One region of the Burkholderia sp. F1 genome, then DNA from elsewhere that is predicted to be linked to it. Evidence: riboswitches for the same ligand, from Rfam matches in the RefSeq annotation. Region 1 holds a riboswitch; the other holds the start of a gene.
The links. A riboswitch is a leader RNA that binds a small molecule or an ion and turns the genes downstream of it on or off. The one in region 1 is predicted to bind ZMP and ZTP.
Positions count from the first base shown of each region.

Region 2: linked by a shared signal. The riboswitch ahead of ACFIMZ_RS22035 (LysE family translocator) and the one ahead of glyA (serine hydroxymethyltransferase) in region 1 are both predicted to bind ZMP and ZTP.

Region 1 covers NZ_CP172421.1:879,205-886,614, forward strand. The annotation lists gene pal (peptidoglycan-associated lipoprotein Pal) at 1-243, opposite strand, end outside; gene tolB (Tol-Pal system beta propeller repeat protein TolB) at 261-1,556, opposite strand; partial or broken gene tolA (cell envelope integrity protein TolA) at 1,666-2,690, opposite strand; gene tolR (protein TolR) at 2,687-3,136, opposite strand; gene tolQ (protein TolQ) at 3,147-3,824, opposite strand; gene ybgC (tol-pal system-associated acyl-CoA thioesterase) at 4,006-4,491, opposite strand; gene ACFIMZ_RS04305 (SDR family NAD(P)-dependent oxidoreductase) at 4,584-5,330, opposite strand; ZMP/ZTP riboswitch at 5,508-5,607, shown strand; gene glyA (serine hydroxymethyltransferase) at 5,746-6,993, shown strand; gene nrdR (transcriptional regulator NrdR) at 7,000-7,410, shown strand, end outside.
Region 2 covers NZ_CP172422.1:667,320-674,729, reverse strand. The annotation lists gene ACFIMZ_RS22055 (alpha/beta hydrolase) at 1-63, shown strand, start outside; gene ACFIMZ_RS22050 (LysR family transcriptional regulator) at 56-979, opposite strand; gene ACFIMZ_RS22045 (MFS transporter) at 1,113-2,678, shown strand; gene ACFIMZ_RS22040 (alpha/beta hydrolase) at 2,736-3,695, opposite strand; gene ACFIMZ_RS22035 (LysE family translocator) at 3,827-4,459, opposite strand; ZMP/ZTP riboswitch at 4,480-4,562, opposite strand; gene ACFIMZ_RS22030 (hypothetical protein) at 4,580-4,717, opposite strand; gene ACFIMZ_RS22025 (alpha/beta fold hydrolase) at 5,063-6,022, shown strand; gene ACFIMZ_RS22020 (TonB-dependent receptor) at 6,086-7,410, opposite strand, start outside.

The DNA.
Region 1 (7,410 bases):
CAGCGGCTGATATTCATCCTTCACCGAGTAGCTGTCGAAATCGAAGTAGATGCTGCGCTTCGCGAGCGGGCTGTTCGGGTCGTTCAGCGGATCGACCGTCACTTGCGCGACGTTCTCGGGGTTCGGCTGCGTGCTAATCGCACCGGCGTTGGCCTTCTCGTCGAGCTTCACGCCCGACTTGCATGCTGCCAGCGCGCCGACCATCATCACGGCCAGGGCCAGACGAACTTTTTTCGACATCATGGTTACTCTCCTTGTGGTCATTGCATGAAGGGTCCCCACGACGGCTCGCGTACGGAGCCGCCCTGGACGGACAGAATCTGCGGCGGCGCACTGCCGTCGGATGGGACGGCGGCCAGCACGTTGCGGCCACCCGACTGGGTGGCGTACAGAACGTATTGGCCGTTCGCCGCGAAGCTGGGCGACTCGTCATGACTGGTATTCGTGATCGCGTTCGCCGCGCCCGTCTGCAGATCCTGAACGTACAGCTTGAAGCCCCCGCCCGTGCGGGAGATGTAAGCAAGCAGCTTGCCGTCCGGGCTGACGCGCGGACTCGTGTTGTAGCTGCCGGTGAAGGTCACGCGCTGGGCCGCACCGGCGCTTTCGCCCTGGGCGGGCATGCGGTAGATTTGCGGCGCGCCGCCGCGGTCGCTCGTGAAGTAGATCCAGCGGCCGTCCGGAGAGTAGAACGGCTCGGTGTCGATCGAATTGCTCTGGGTCAGCCGGCGCAGGCCGCCGCCGGTCGAGTTGACCGCATAAATCTGCGTGTTGCCCGTCAGCGACAGCGCGACCGACAGCGTCTGGCTGTCCGGCGACCACGCCGGCGCGCTGTTGTTGCCCTTCTGGTCGGAAACGATGTAGCGGCGGCCGGTCGGCAGGTCGTGGATGTAGACGATCGGCTTCCTGCGCTCGAACGACACGTATGCAACCTTCGTGCCGTTCGGCGACCACGCCGGCGAGATGATCGGCTCGGTGCTCGACAGCGCGATGCGCGGGTTCTGGCCGTCCGAATCGGAAATCTGCAGCTGGTAGCGGTTGCCGGACTTGATCACGTACGACAGGCGCGTCGCGAACACGCCGCGCGTGCCGAGCAGTTTCTGGTAGATGTAGTCGGCGATCTTGTGGCCGGCCGTGCGCAGCGTGCCGTCGTTCGCCGTCAGCGACAGGCCGCCGAGGCTTTGCTGCTTGACGGTGTCGTACAGGATGAAGTTGACCTTGTACTGGCCGTTCGCGTCGCGGTTCACGCTGCCGGCGACGAACGCATTCGCGCCCTTGGCTTTCCATGCGCCGAGGTCGACCGATGCGGTCTCGGGCACCGGCGTGCTGCCGGCGTCGATGTTGGTGAATTTGCCGCTGCGGGCGAGGTCCGCGCGGACGATCGACGTGACCTGCTGCGGCAGGCCCGCCTCGTTCGCGAAATTCGCGGTGGCGATGGGGAACTGGGTCGAACCGACGCCGGTGATCAGCACGTTGACCTGCGCGTTAGCGGCGCTGCCCGCCGCAATCAGACACGAGGCCACGAGTGCCCTGAAACCTAGCTTCGTCATCAAACTCATGCTTCTTGCTTCCCGTATGACTTGTATCGCTGCGCAACCGCACAGACTGTAAAAATACCCGATTCGTTCCCGTCTTACAGCGACGGCGGGAGTGTAAGCGCATTTCCGTTCACTCCGCCGCCTTGAAGGTAATCGTAATGTCCGATGGAGTACGACCGTTAGAATCGGGCGGCAACGGGACCGACGCCTGGATCGCACTGACCACGGCTTGATCCCACCCCGAATTTCCGCTCGAACGGCGGATCGATACGCTCAATACGTCGCCCGACGGCGTGCAGCGGATCGCGACGACGGTCGTCAGGCTGTCGCGCTCGCCGCCCCAGACGATGTGCGGCTTGACGCGGCGGCGCACCTTGTCCGGATAGCCCGGGGAGGCCGCGTTGCCGCCGGAGCCCGTGCCGGTGCCGCTCTTCGCGAGACCTTCGCCACCGCCTTCGCCGCCGCCCGCCAGGCCTTGCATCTGCGCGAGGCGCACACGCCGCTCCTGGTCGAGCTTCGCCTTCGACGCCGCATCGGCCTTCGCGCGGGCCGCCGCTTCAGCCTTCGCCTTGGCCGCGGCCTCGGCTTTCGTCTTCGCGGCCTGCTGCTGCGCCTCGAGCTTTGCCTGCTTCTGCTGCTCGAGTTTCTGCTGTTCCAGTTTTTGCTGCTCGGCGAGCTGCTTCTGCCTGAGCTTTTCAGCCTGCTTCTGCTTTTCCAGCTCGGCGGCCTTCTGCGCGGCGAGCGCAGCGGCCTGCCTGGCCGCAAGCTGCGTGCGTTTGGCCTGCTCTTCCTGTTGCGCCTCGAGCTGCTGCGCGCGGCGCTGTTGTTCGAGCAGCGCTTCGCGTGCGGCGGCTTCCTGCTGACGCTTCTTCTGCTGCAGCGCGATGTCCGCTTCCTCATTCTTCACCGGGGAGGGGGCGGGGCGACGCGGGCAGGCGGCGTCGGGGCCGGCTGCGGCGCCGGCATGTCGGGCACCGTCGTCCAAAGCTCGGCCTCGGCGCCGGCCGGGGTGCTGTTCTGCCATTGCACGCCGTGATACAGGAACAGCGCGAGCAGCACGTGCATCAACGCCGCGAGCGCGAACGCGCGCCACGTGCCGCGCTCGCGCGGCGGCATCGGCGGGTAGGCGGTGCTGCGCGGGGGTTGCCGTTTCATTGCGATTTGACGAGGAGGCCGACGCGCTTGACGCCGCGCGCCTTCAGATCCGACATCACGGTCATGACCGCATCGTACTGCACGGTCTTGTCGGCCGCGATCACGACCGGCTGGTCAGGATGATCCGCCTGACGGGCGGCGATGAAGCTGTCGAGCTCGGCCTTCGTCATCGTGTCTTCCTGCGTCGCGCCCGCGTTGCCCTTGTACTTGACGCTCATCGTGCGGTCGGCCTTGATGTTGACGACGACGGGCGGCGTCTGCTCCTGCGGCGCGGCATTGCCGACGGTCGGCAGGTTGATGATCGACGGTGCGACGAGCGGTGCGGTGACCATGAAGATCACGAGCAGCACGAGCATCACGTCGATGTACGGCACGACGTTGATGTCGGCCATCGCGCGGCGCGAGCGGCCGCCGCGCATGCTGGATCGGATGGGAGTTCCGGCCATGTCGCGCTCCTTACTGGGCCTGACGCTGCAGGATGTTCGAGAACTCTTCGATGAAGGTCTCGAAGCGGATCGCGAGGCGGTCGATGTCGTGCGCGTAGCGGTTGTAGGCGACGACGGCCGGAATCGCGGCGAACAGGCCGATCGCGGTGGCGACGAGCGCTTCGGCGATGCCCGGCGCGACGTTCGCGAGCGTTGCCTGCTGGACGTTCGCGAGGCCGCGGAACGAGTTCATGATCCCCCAGACCGTGCCGAACAGACCGATGTACGGGCTGACCGAGCCGACCGACGCGAGGAATGCCAGGTTCGCTTCGAGCACGTCCATCTCGCGCTGGAACGACGCGCGCATCGCACGCCGCGCGCCGTCGAGCACGAGGCCCGGGTCGCTGATGCGCTTTTCCTTCGCCTTCAGGAATTCGCGCATCCCCGATTCGAAGATCCGCTCGAGCGCGCCGATCGTGTGGCGGTTGTTCGCCGCACTCTGATACAAGGCCTGCAGGTCGCCGCCCGACCAGAAATCCCGTTCGAAACGCTCGGTCTGTGCGCGTGCGCGGCGGATCGCGAACCACTTGCGGAAGATGAAGGTCCACGACATCAGCGACAGCAGCAGCAGCAGTCCCATCACGGCCTGGGCCAGGACGCTCGCATTGAGGACGAGGGAAATGATCGACAGGTCTTGAGAAGTGTTCATAGAGGTTTGAGTAACGTCCCTTCGGGGGCGCCCGGCTAAGGGGCCCGGCTAGGCGTTCCCGGCCGGGGTTGCCCGGCGCGGGCGCTGCGCTGCGCGCGGGGTGCCGCTGCCGCGCCTGACGCCGAACCTTGCTTAGTATCGGTTCAGGAAGGCAAGTTCATAGGCTTTGTCTAAACGGGGCTCACGCGAGCCTCGTTGACAACACAGTGTGCCCGGCGTCGATGACGGGCCCGCGTTGCAGCGCGTCGAGCACCGTCGGCGGGATTGCCGCCGGCCGGATGCCCGTGCGGTCGACGCAGCCGATGCGGATCTGCCCGGCGACGAGCAGCGTGTCGCCATGCCACGCTTCCTGCATGAATTCCACCGACGCGCGGCCGATCCGTCCGGGCCGGCTCGTGATCGCGAGCGTATCGTCGAGCCGCGCCGGCGCGCGATAGTCGAGCGCCGTGCTGCGGACGATGAAGATCGCGCCCGTTTCGTCGGCGAGGCGCCGCTGGTCGATGCCGCAGGCGCGCAGCCATTCGGTGCGCGCGCGCTCGAAGAATTTCAGGTAGTTGGCATAGAAGACGATGCCGCCTGCGTCGGTATCCTCGTAATACACGCGAACCGGCCAGGTGAAGCCGGAAGGCGCTTCCGGGGGGCGGGTAGGCTGAGTCATGGCGCGCATTTTACCGGAAGCGGGGAGGCCGCCTTGCAACCGATTCGTAACGGAATGTTCCGGGCCGCGAGCCGGCCGCCGGGGCGGCTCGCGGCGGACCGTCAGCCGCGATGGACGGTGAGGCCGGCCGGCGCCTGGGCGACGGGCATCATCTCGATCGTGTTGATGTTCACGTGCGCGGGACGCGTCGCGATCCAGTAGATCGTGTCGGCGATGTCCTCGGCCGTGAGCGGCTGGACGTTCGCGTACACGCCGGCCGCCTTCGCGTCGTCGCCGCGGAAGCGGACGTTCGAGAATTCGGTGCCGCCGCACAGGCCCGGCTCGATGTCGGTGACGCGCAGCGGCGTGCCGATCAGGTCGGCGCGCAGGTTCAGGCTGAATTGCCTGACGAAAGCCTTGGTGGCGCCATAGACGTTGCCGCCCGGGTACGGGTAGGTGCCGGCAACCGAGCCGAGGTTGAAGATATGGCCGCGACCGCGCGCGATCATGCCCGGCAGCAGCGCGTGCGTGACCGTCACGAGGCCCGAGCAGTTGGTGTCGATCATCGTCTGCCACTCGTCGAGGCTGGCCTTGTGGGCAGGCTCGACGCCGAGCGCGAGACCGGCGTTGTTGACAAGCACGTCGAGCGCGGCGAACTCGGCGGGAAGGGCGGCCGGCACGGCTTCGACGGCGGCGCGGTCGCGCACGTCGAGCTCGAGCGGCAGCAGTGCGTCGCCGAGCTCGGCCGCGAGCGCGTCGAGACGATCCTTGCGGCGCGCGGTCGCGACGACGCGATGGCCGCCCTTGACGAAGGCACGGGCGATGGCGGCGCCGAAGCCGGCGGACGCGCCTGTGACGAACACGATCATTGCTGCTCCTGGTCGGTAGGGTAGCGGGTGGGGAACCTGCAAGCCTACTGAGATTGCCGCACCGCGGCAAGGCGCAAAGCTCAGCCGGCGCGGGTGGCGCAACTCTGTCCCCGTTTGTTTGCGGTGGCCGCCGCGCGGTTGCCTATTCATGACGCATCCAATAAACTAACGCGCTCATCACCCCTGCGTGACTGGCGATAGAACCCCCGGGTTCAAGGTGGAGCATCCCACCGTGAAGCGCAGGGCGCCGTTTTTGCCGTTCGCCTGGGCAGCCGTTGTGCGCCGTCGCGTGCATCGCCGGTGGCTGTCCCTGCCTCACGTCATACGGATTCTTCCGCCACGTCGAGCTGGTGCCGCCAGCAGCGCAATGTACTCGGCCACCCCGGTCAACCTGTACACACTTAACGGAAACCGTATGTTTGACAGAGCCCAAAGCACCATTGCGAACGTCGATCCCGAAGTCTTTGCAGCGATCGAGCAGGAAAACCGCCGCCAGGAAGATCACATCGAGCTGATCGCGTCGGAAAACTACACGAGCCCGGCCGTGATGGCCGCACAGGGCTCGCAGCTCACGAACAAGTACGCCGAAGGGTATCCGGGCAAGCGCTACTACGGCGGCTGCGAATACGTCGACGTCGTCGAGCAGCTCGCGATCGACCGCGTGAAGGAGCTGTTCGGCGCCGAAGCCGCGAACGTCCAGCCGAACTCGGGTTCGCAGGCGAACCAGGGCGTGTTCTTCGCGATGCTCAAGCCGGGCGACACGATCATGGGCATGAGCCTCGCGCACGGCGGCCACCTGACGCACGGCTCGCCCGTGAACATGTCGGGCAAGTGGTTCAACGTCGTCAGCTATGGCCTGAACGAAAGCGAAGACATCGATTACGAAGCGGCCGAGCAGCTTGCGCAGGAGCACAAGCCGAAGCTGATCGTCGCGGGCGCGTCGGCGTTCGCGCTGAAGATCGACTTCGAGCGTCTCGCGAAGATCGCGAAGTCGGTCGGCGCGTACCTGATGGTCGACATGGCGCACTACGCGGGCCTGATCGCCGCGGGCGTCTACCCGAACCCGGTGCCGCACGCCGATTTCGTCACGACCACGACCCACAAGAGCCTGCGCGGCCCGCGCGGCGGCGTGATCCTGATGAAGGCCGAGTACGAGAAGCAGATCAACTCGGCGATCTTCCCGGGCATCCAGGGCGGCCCGCTGATGCACGTGATCGCCGCGAAGGCCGTCGCGTTCAAGGAAGCGCTGTCGCCGGACTTCAAGGCATACCAGCAGAAGGTGGTCGAGAATGCGCGCGTGCTGGCCGAGACGCTGGTCAAGCGCGGCCTGCGCATCGTGTCGGGCCGCACCGAAAGCCACGTGATGCTGGTCGACCTGCGTGCGAAGCAGATCACCGGCAAGGCAGCGGAAGCCGCGCTCGGCGCCGCGCACATCACGGTCAACAAGAACGCGATCCCGAACGATCCGGAAAAGCCGTTCGTCACGAGCGGCGTCCGTCTCGGCTCGCCGGCGATGACGACGCGCGGCTTCGGCACGGCCGAGGCCGAGCTGGTCGGCAACCTGATCGCCGACGTGCTCGACAACCCGGAAGATGCAGCGACGATCGAGCGCGTGCGCGCGCAAGTGGCCGAGCTGACCAAGCGTTTCCCGGTCTATCGCTGATCGCTCATGCGCTGCCCGTTCTGCCGCAGCGACGACACGCAGGTGGTGGATTCGCGCGTGTCCGAAGACGGCGCCGCGATTCGCCGGCGCCGCCGCTGCTCCGCCTGCGACAAGCGTTTCACGACGTACGAACGGGTCGAACTGGCCCTGCCGGCCGTCGTGAAGAAGGACGGCAGCCGCACGGAATTCGACCGTCGCAAGATCGTCGCCAGCATGCAACTCGCGCTGCGCAAGCGGCCGGTTGCGGCTGACGCGATCGATGCGGCGGTCGCCCGCATCGAATATCTGCTGCTCGCGACAGGCGAGCGCGAAGTGCGTAGCGAGAAGCTCGGCGAACTCGTGATGAACGAGTTGCGCGGCCTCGATACGATTGCCTATGTGCGCTTTGCATCGGTGTATCGCCGGTTCGAAGACGTG
Region 2 (7,410 bases), on a different replicon from region 1:
CTCGATGACTGGGTTGAGGGATACCGGCTCCTGCAGCATTTTGACGCGAGTGCGCCTACCTGACGGGCAAGTTGCCCGGATTCATCATCGCCGGAATATGGGCTACGAGTGCGTCGATGGCGACCCGGGTCTTGCAACGCAGATGGCGCACCTGCGGCCATAACGCATGGATTTCCTGAGAGCGGACACGGTAGCTCTCCAGGACGGGAACCAGTTCACCGCTTTGTACGTATCTGGCCAATAGCCAGCCAGGTAGCCAGGCGAGGCCATAGCCTTTGACGGCTGCAGCCGCGATTGCCTGAACGTCATCCATGCTGATCCGTGACCGTATAGCTAGCCGCCGGACATGGCCGCCGGCAGGTTGCGCATCCCACGGCGCGGGGACGCCTGTGCGAGACGGTGCTATCCCGATGTGCCCGTCCAGTTCCTCCAGGCTGCCTGGTATGCCATGTTGCGATAGATAGTCCGGAGACGCGCCGATGCTGACGTACTGGACACCCAGATGTCGGGCCGCCAGTGTCCCGCTGTCGTGCAGGTTGCCGATGCGGACGGCAAGGTCAAAGCCTTCTTCGATCAAGTCCACGTACCGATCGCTGAACGACAGGTCGATATGCAGTTGCGGATAGAGACGCGTGAGCTCAAGCAGGATCGGGGCGACGCATAGATGCCCGAAGGCCTCGGGCACGCTCACCCGCAGTCGGCCACATGGCTCCAGGCGGCCGTTGTCCAGATCGGCTTCCGCCGCGTCCAGTTCCGTTAGCGCGCGCACGCAGCGCTCGTAGTATGCCTGCCCCTCTGTCGTCAGTACCTGGCTACGTGTGTTGCGCTGTAGCAGTCGCGCACCTAGCCGTGCTTCCAAACGGGCGATCGCCTTGCCGATCGCCGAGCGTGTCAGGCCGAGTCGCTCTGCTGCGGGCGCAAATCCGCCGGCTTCGACGACCTGCACGAACGTTGTGACCCCATCCAGTTTGTCTTGCATCGCGATCTCGATTGGTTCCTGCAGGGAACATTGTATGAGAAGTTATTGAGCCAATATGGGAAATTTATTCCCATAGACTGTGCTGCGGCGTGGGTTGCCAGACCCCTTCCCTAAATCTTGGAGCGAAAGAACCATGCAGGTGCGTGACATCGAGGAACCGCCCCGGCCGCAGACAGGCCATCCTTTTGCCGCGCGCAACGCTGTGGCGCTACTGGCCGTGTGCCTGGCCGCCCTGATGTTCGGGTTGGAGATTTCCAGCGTGCCGGTGATCCTGCCCACGCTGGAAGTGACACTGCATGGCAATTTCAGCGGCATGCAGTGGATCATGAATGCCTACACCATCGCCTGCACCGCCGTTCTGATGGCCACGGGAACACTGGCCGACCGCTATGGCCGCAAGCGCGTATTTCTCTGCACCATCGTGCTGTTTGGCGTCGCCTCGCTGCTGTGCGGCCTGGCGTGGAGTACGCCTGTCCTGATCGCCAGCCGCTTCCTGCAGGGCGCGAGCGGCGGCGCGATGCTCATTTGCCTCGTGGCAGTACTCTCGCACCAGTTCCCCGACGGCGCCGAACGCGGCAGGGCGTTCGGCATCTGGGGCATCGTCTTCGGTATCGGGCTCGGGTTCGGACCGCTGATCGGTGGCCTGATCGTCGCCGTGTCCAGTTGGCAGTGGGTCTTCTGGGTGCATGTCTTCATCGCGGCCCTGACGCTCGGTCTGGCCATCATTGGCGTGCGCGAATCGCGTGATCCGCACGCACGGAGACTGGACCTGGCTGGCATCGTCACCCTGTCCCTCGCCGTGCTGGGACTTGCCTACTTCGTGACGCAGGGCGCCGAGACGGGATTCGGCAGCGCTTCCGCCCTGAGCGTCATCGCGGCGAGTGCCGCCAGTTTCGTGCTGTTCCTCGTCGTGGAAACGCGCGTCGCGCACCCGATGTTCGACTTCTCGGTATTCCGGGTACGCAATTTCTCCGGCGCTTTGCTTGGCTCGGTGGGCATGAACTTCAGCTTCTGGCCGTTCATCATCTACCTGCCCATCTACTTCCAGAGTGCGCTGGGTCAGGGTCCGGCGGCCGCAGGCGTGTCGCTGCTGGCCTACACCTTGCCTACGCTGGTGTTCCCACCCATCGGCGAACGGCTGGCGTTGCGCTACCGGCCCGGCATCGTCATTCCCGCCGGCCTGTTCACCATCGGGCTGGGGTTCTTCCTGATGCTCATCGGCAGCCGCATCGAACACGCGAGCTGGCTGACCGTGCTGCCAGGCTGCCTGCTGGCTGGCGCGGGCCTGGGCATCACCAATACCCCTGTGACCAACACCACGACGGGCTCGGTGTCCAGCGCACGCGCCGGCATGGCATCCGGCATCGACATGAGCGCCCGCATGATCTCCCTCGCCATCAACATCGCCTTGATGGGATTTCTGCTGGTGCAAGGGGTGCTGCAATTTCTGCAAATGGCGCTGGCCAAACCGTCCGACGAGGCATCCTTGCGCGCGCTGGCCAATCGTATTGCGTCCGGGAGCCTGCCTTCCGCCAGCGCTGGCGCATGGGCGTCCATGTCTGCGGAGACGCTGGCGGCGACTGGCCGCGCCGCGCTCGTGCACGGTTTCGGCGGGATCATGCTCTACAGCGGCATTGCTGTCTGCGTGCTCGCCAGTGTCAGCTTCCTGATCTTCCCGGACAGGCGGGCGCAGCCATGACCGGCCCCGGCGGGCAGTAGTACGTCTCTGACCTCGTCACAACACAATGTCACGCGGTCATGAGCGCGATCCGTTGCTGGCAATCTCCCGCAGGAATCGGATCGAAGCCTGTTCCAGTTGCGCGATGCCGGGCTCCTCCACCGGAAAGTGACCGCAGTTTTCCAGCATCACCAATCTCTTCTCGCCCTTGATGCGGTCAAAGAACTGCCGGCTCGATTCGAAGCCCGTCCAGCGGTCGTTTTCGGGGTGAGCAAGCAGGAAAGGACAGCGGTCGAAGTCCTCGGGCTCAATGTCCGGCCGCACGGCGAAAATTGACTGCATGAAATTGATCGGCACACGTACGCGGCCACCATAGGGATCCTCGGCAACGAGCCGGTTTAGCGATGGATCGTTCGACATCGCGCCCATTTTGGTAAACCACTTCACGGGCAGTCTCAGTCTGCCGATCAGAGGGGCACAGAAGGGCAACAGGGGCATCATGACGTGGCGCACCAGCGCGTTGCGGGCAAACTGTCGTTTCACCAGCGGCGAGCGCGGATCCGCAAGGGTCGTGGCGATCACGCCAGCAATCGGGCCGTCACCCATCCGCGCCGCGCACAGGTAAGCCAGATAGCCACCAAGGCTTCCGCCGCACAATACTACGCGTCGCCCAGTGTTCCGGTACTCGATGGATGCCAGATCGCATAGCAAGTCGGTCCACGCCTCATAGGAAACCAGTGAAGGAGGCGCCTGACTCAATCCATACCCCGGTAGATCCGGAGCGACTACCTCGTAGCCGGCGCTGTGCAATAGCTTGCCAATCGGCGCGAACAACCGGCCGTATCCTCCTCCTCCATGCACTACGACCACCGTCAGCGGCGATGCAGCGCAGGGAAATCGATCAACATGGATCGATGCTCCTCTCCAGGGGAGCCACTCTTCGTTCGGGCCGCTGGCGGCGGTTACTCGCGCATGTGCGGGAAAGAAGGATTGATACTGTTTCCAATAGGTTTCCGTCTTGTAGCTTGCCTGGGGCATCGGTAGATTTTGTGCGGAACGTGTTATCCAGGGCGATAACTCAACTGTTAGGGGCGTGGAAGGTCAGCATGAATCCGCGTTGCGCAGACCTCCTTAACGCAGGGGCGACGTACAACCGATGCGAGGCGTCGCTATTTCCTGGATTCGGATGCCATCCGCACCGCCAGACCTGTCAGAACGCTTCCCATCAGCCAGCGCTGCACCAATAGCCACGACGGGCGTCCTGACAGGAAGATAGATATCGATCCGGCTGTCACGACGATCAGTGCATTCACAGCGAGGCTGATCGAAATCTGAACGCTGCCAAGCGCCAGCGATTGTGCAAGAACACTGCCATGTCCTGGCGTAATGAACTGGGGAAGCAGCGACAGATACATGACGGCGATTTTGGGATTCGCCAGGTTAGTGACAAACCCCATGCCAAAGAGCTTCCTTGGAGTATCGACCGGTAGGTCGCGCACTGCAAACGCGGATCGTCCGCCCGGTCTGACCGCTTGCCAGGCAAGATACAAAAGGTACAAAGCGCCGCCAAAGCGAAGCGCATCGTATGCGTAAGGTACCGCAAATACGAAAGCCGTAATTCCGAATGCCGCACAGAGCATATAGAACACAAAGCCCAGAGCAACACCCCCCAACGAAATGAGGCCTGCGCGTCTACCTTGGCAAATTGAGCGGGAAATCAGATAAATCATGTTCGGCCCCGGCGTTAGAACCATTCCCAACGCCACAAGAGCGAACATGAGCAATTGTGTGAAATCAGGCATAACCCATCTCCAGGGATAGTAGGTAATGCCCAGGCGCGCGGCGGCAGCAACCTCACGCTCCCCGATAGTGTTCTATCTATATGCGCCAGTCACGTGAGTGAAGAAATCCTAGCATGTCTTCTAGTCTGCCGTCTCGATCCGGACTTCCGCCTGCATGCCCCTGCTCTTCCTCAGCATTCCGACACACAACTCCTGCGCGAGCACGCTCGCCGGCGAAGCCGCTTCCGCGACGCCAAGGGCCACGTATGGGATGCTCATGGGGAAAATTGCGCCCGCCGGAGATGATTTTGGTGCGTCTCCCGGTAAGGCTTGTAGCGTCGTAGATTTCTGTCCAGGATTTCTATAGCAGATCAAAGGTCCAGAGCGACGAATGCAAGACATGATCCGGGGAGTCGCGCCCGCCGAGCCGCCGGATGGGTGAGCGTTTCCGATACCGCGCTCGCGACGCTGCCGCTACCCGTGCAACTCCCGATCCTCGACGCTGGCGCGTTTCCGGCTTTGCTTCATTACGATCAAGCGACCATTGCCCGACACCCGCTCCCGAGCCAAGCCGACATGAAGCCTGCCCCGCTCCGACCCGCGCAGCCGACCGCGTTGCCCGCCATGCCCGCCGCGCATGCGGTGCCCGACCGCAGGCGCATCCGCCGCGACGCGCAATCGGTCGCGTTTGCCGTGACCGGCGACCCGCGCGGCCACCCGGTCGTCGTGCTGCACGGCGGGCCCGGCAGCGGCAGCCAGCCCGGCATCCTGCGCCTGTTCGACCTGACGCGCGTGCGCGTCGTGCTCGTCGACCAGCGCGGCGCCGGCGCGTCGTCGCCGCGCGGCGGCACACGCCACAACAGCACGGCGCGGCTGATCGGCGATCTGGAAGCGATTCGCGAACGGCTCGGCATCGCGCGCTGGGGCGTCGTCGGCGGATCGTGGGGCGCGGCGCTTGCGCTCGCCTATGCAGGCCGGCATCCCGAGCGCGTAACCGGCGTCGTGATGCGCGGCCTGTTCCTGACGTCGCCGCGCGAAGTGCGCCGCCTGTTCACGACGTCGCGCACGCGCGCGCCGCGCGAATGGCGGCGCCTGTGCGCATCGGCGGGCTGCCGCGATCCGCTGCGCCTGCCGTCGTGCTGCGCGCGGCGGCTGCGTCCCGGCGCGGGCGCGGCCGGACAGCGCGCGGTCGCGCTCGCGTGGCGCGCGTACGAGGACGCGGTCCTCGCGTCGCCGCAATCGCGCCATCCGCGTGCGCGCACGATCCGCTCGCACCCGGGCGTCCTCCGGTTGATCGACAAGTACCGGATCCAGGCGCATTACCTGCGGCACGGCTGCTGGCTCGGCGAACGCCGGCTGCTCGCGCTCGCACGCCGCGCGGCAGACGCTGGCGTGCCGCTGTTCGCCGCGCACGGCATGCGCGATCCCGTCTGCCCTATCGGCAACGTCGCGCGGCTCAGCCGCGCCGTGCCCGCCGCCCGGATCGAGCGCGTGCCGGCCGGGCATCTGGCAGGCGACCCGGCATTGGCCCGCAGCGTCGCCCGCGCAATCCATGCGATGTTCGCGGCGATGCCGTGCGCGTAACCGCGCGCACCGCGCGAAGCCCGGAACCGGTTCAGCCGGCCACGCGGTTCCGCCGCGAAGCGCTCAATCCCACGCATAGCGCACGCCGACCCACGCGCCGCGCGGCGCGCCCGGCCCGACGAACTGCTCGTGCACCGGATTCGCGCCGTCGAACGTGTGGTTCGGTCCGTTGAAGAAGTTCTGGCCGAGCACGCCGAAGCTCGCATAGCGCTTGTCGAACAGGTTCGTCACGCTCGCGAAGACCTCGAACCGCTTCGTGATCCGGTACCGCATGTCGAGATCGACGAGCACGTAGCCCGCGATCCTGCCGTTCACGTCCTGGTTGTTCTCGTCGCCGCGCGCATGGACGCCGCTGCGCCACGTGACGTTCGCGCCGATGTCCCACGCGGGCGTCGCCGCGTAGTCGAGCCGCAGCTTCACCGTGTGCGCGGGAATGCCCGGGATGCGGTCGCCCGCCTTGACCTTCACGTTGCCGTTCGCATCGGCGGCCGAGTTCGCCGGGCTGTGTTCGGTCCACGACGAACGGTAGGTCGCGTCGACATGGCTGTACGAAAACCCGACGCCGAGCCGGCCGAGCTGCGTGCGGCCCGCGAGCTCGACGCCCTGGCGCCGCGTGTCGCCGACGTTGCGGAAGTAGCCCTGCGCGCTCGCCGGACTGCTGATGAACTGGATGTCGTCCATCAGCGTCGTGCGGTAGGCGGCGGCGCTCCAGGTCGTCGCCGCGCCGATGCGGCCGCGCGCGCCGAATTCGAACGTCTTCGAGATCACCGGCTTGAGCGCCGGGTCGGCGACGAAGTCGTTCGGCAGCGAACACGGCGCGGCCGGGTCCGCGCACGCGAGCTCGATTGCAGTCGGCGAGCGCATCCCTTCGTTGTAGGTCGCGTAGGCGGTGAAGCCCGGGACCGGGTTCCAGTTGACGCCGACCGCCGGGTTGAAGCGCGAGAACGTGTGATTGCCGTCGAGCAGCGGCTGCATCCCGCTCGCGTCGCCGATCTGCGCCTTCGACCAGTCGTAGCGGCCCGACAGCGTCAGCGTCCAGTGCGGCGTCAGCGACAACGCATCGCTCAGGTACACGCCGAAGTTGGCGTTGCGCGTCCTCGCATTCGTCTGCTGAACGACATCGCCGATGCCGATCGCCGCGCGCGTGTCGGTGAAAGTCGCATCCTGCGACGACGCGACGTAGCGCGAGTTCGCGAAATCGGCCGCGACGCCCGCGATCAGCTGGTTCGCCATCCCGCCGGGCTTGCCGAGCAGCGTGAGCTGCAGGCTGCCGCCGTAGCTGTCGGTGACGATCGTCGATTGCGCGTTGGTGCCCTGCACCTTGTCGACGGTGCCGTCCGCGCCGACCGATCCGAAGTCGGTATTGTTGTTGCTGCTGAGGTTGGAAT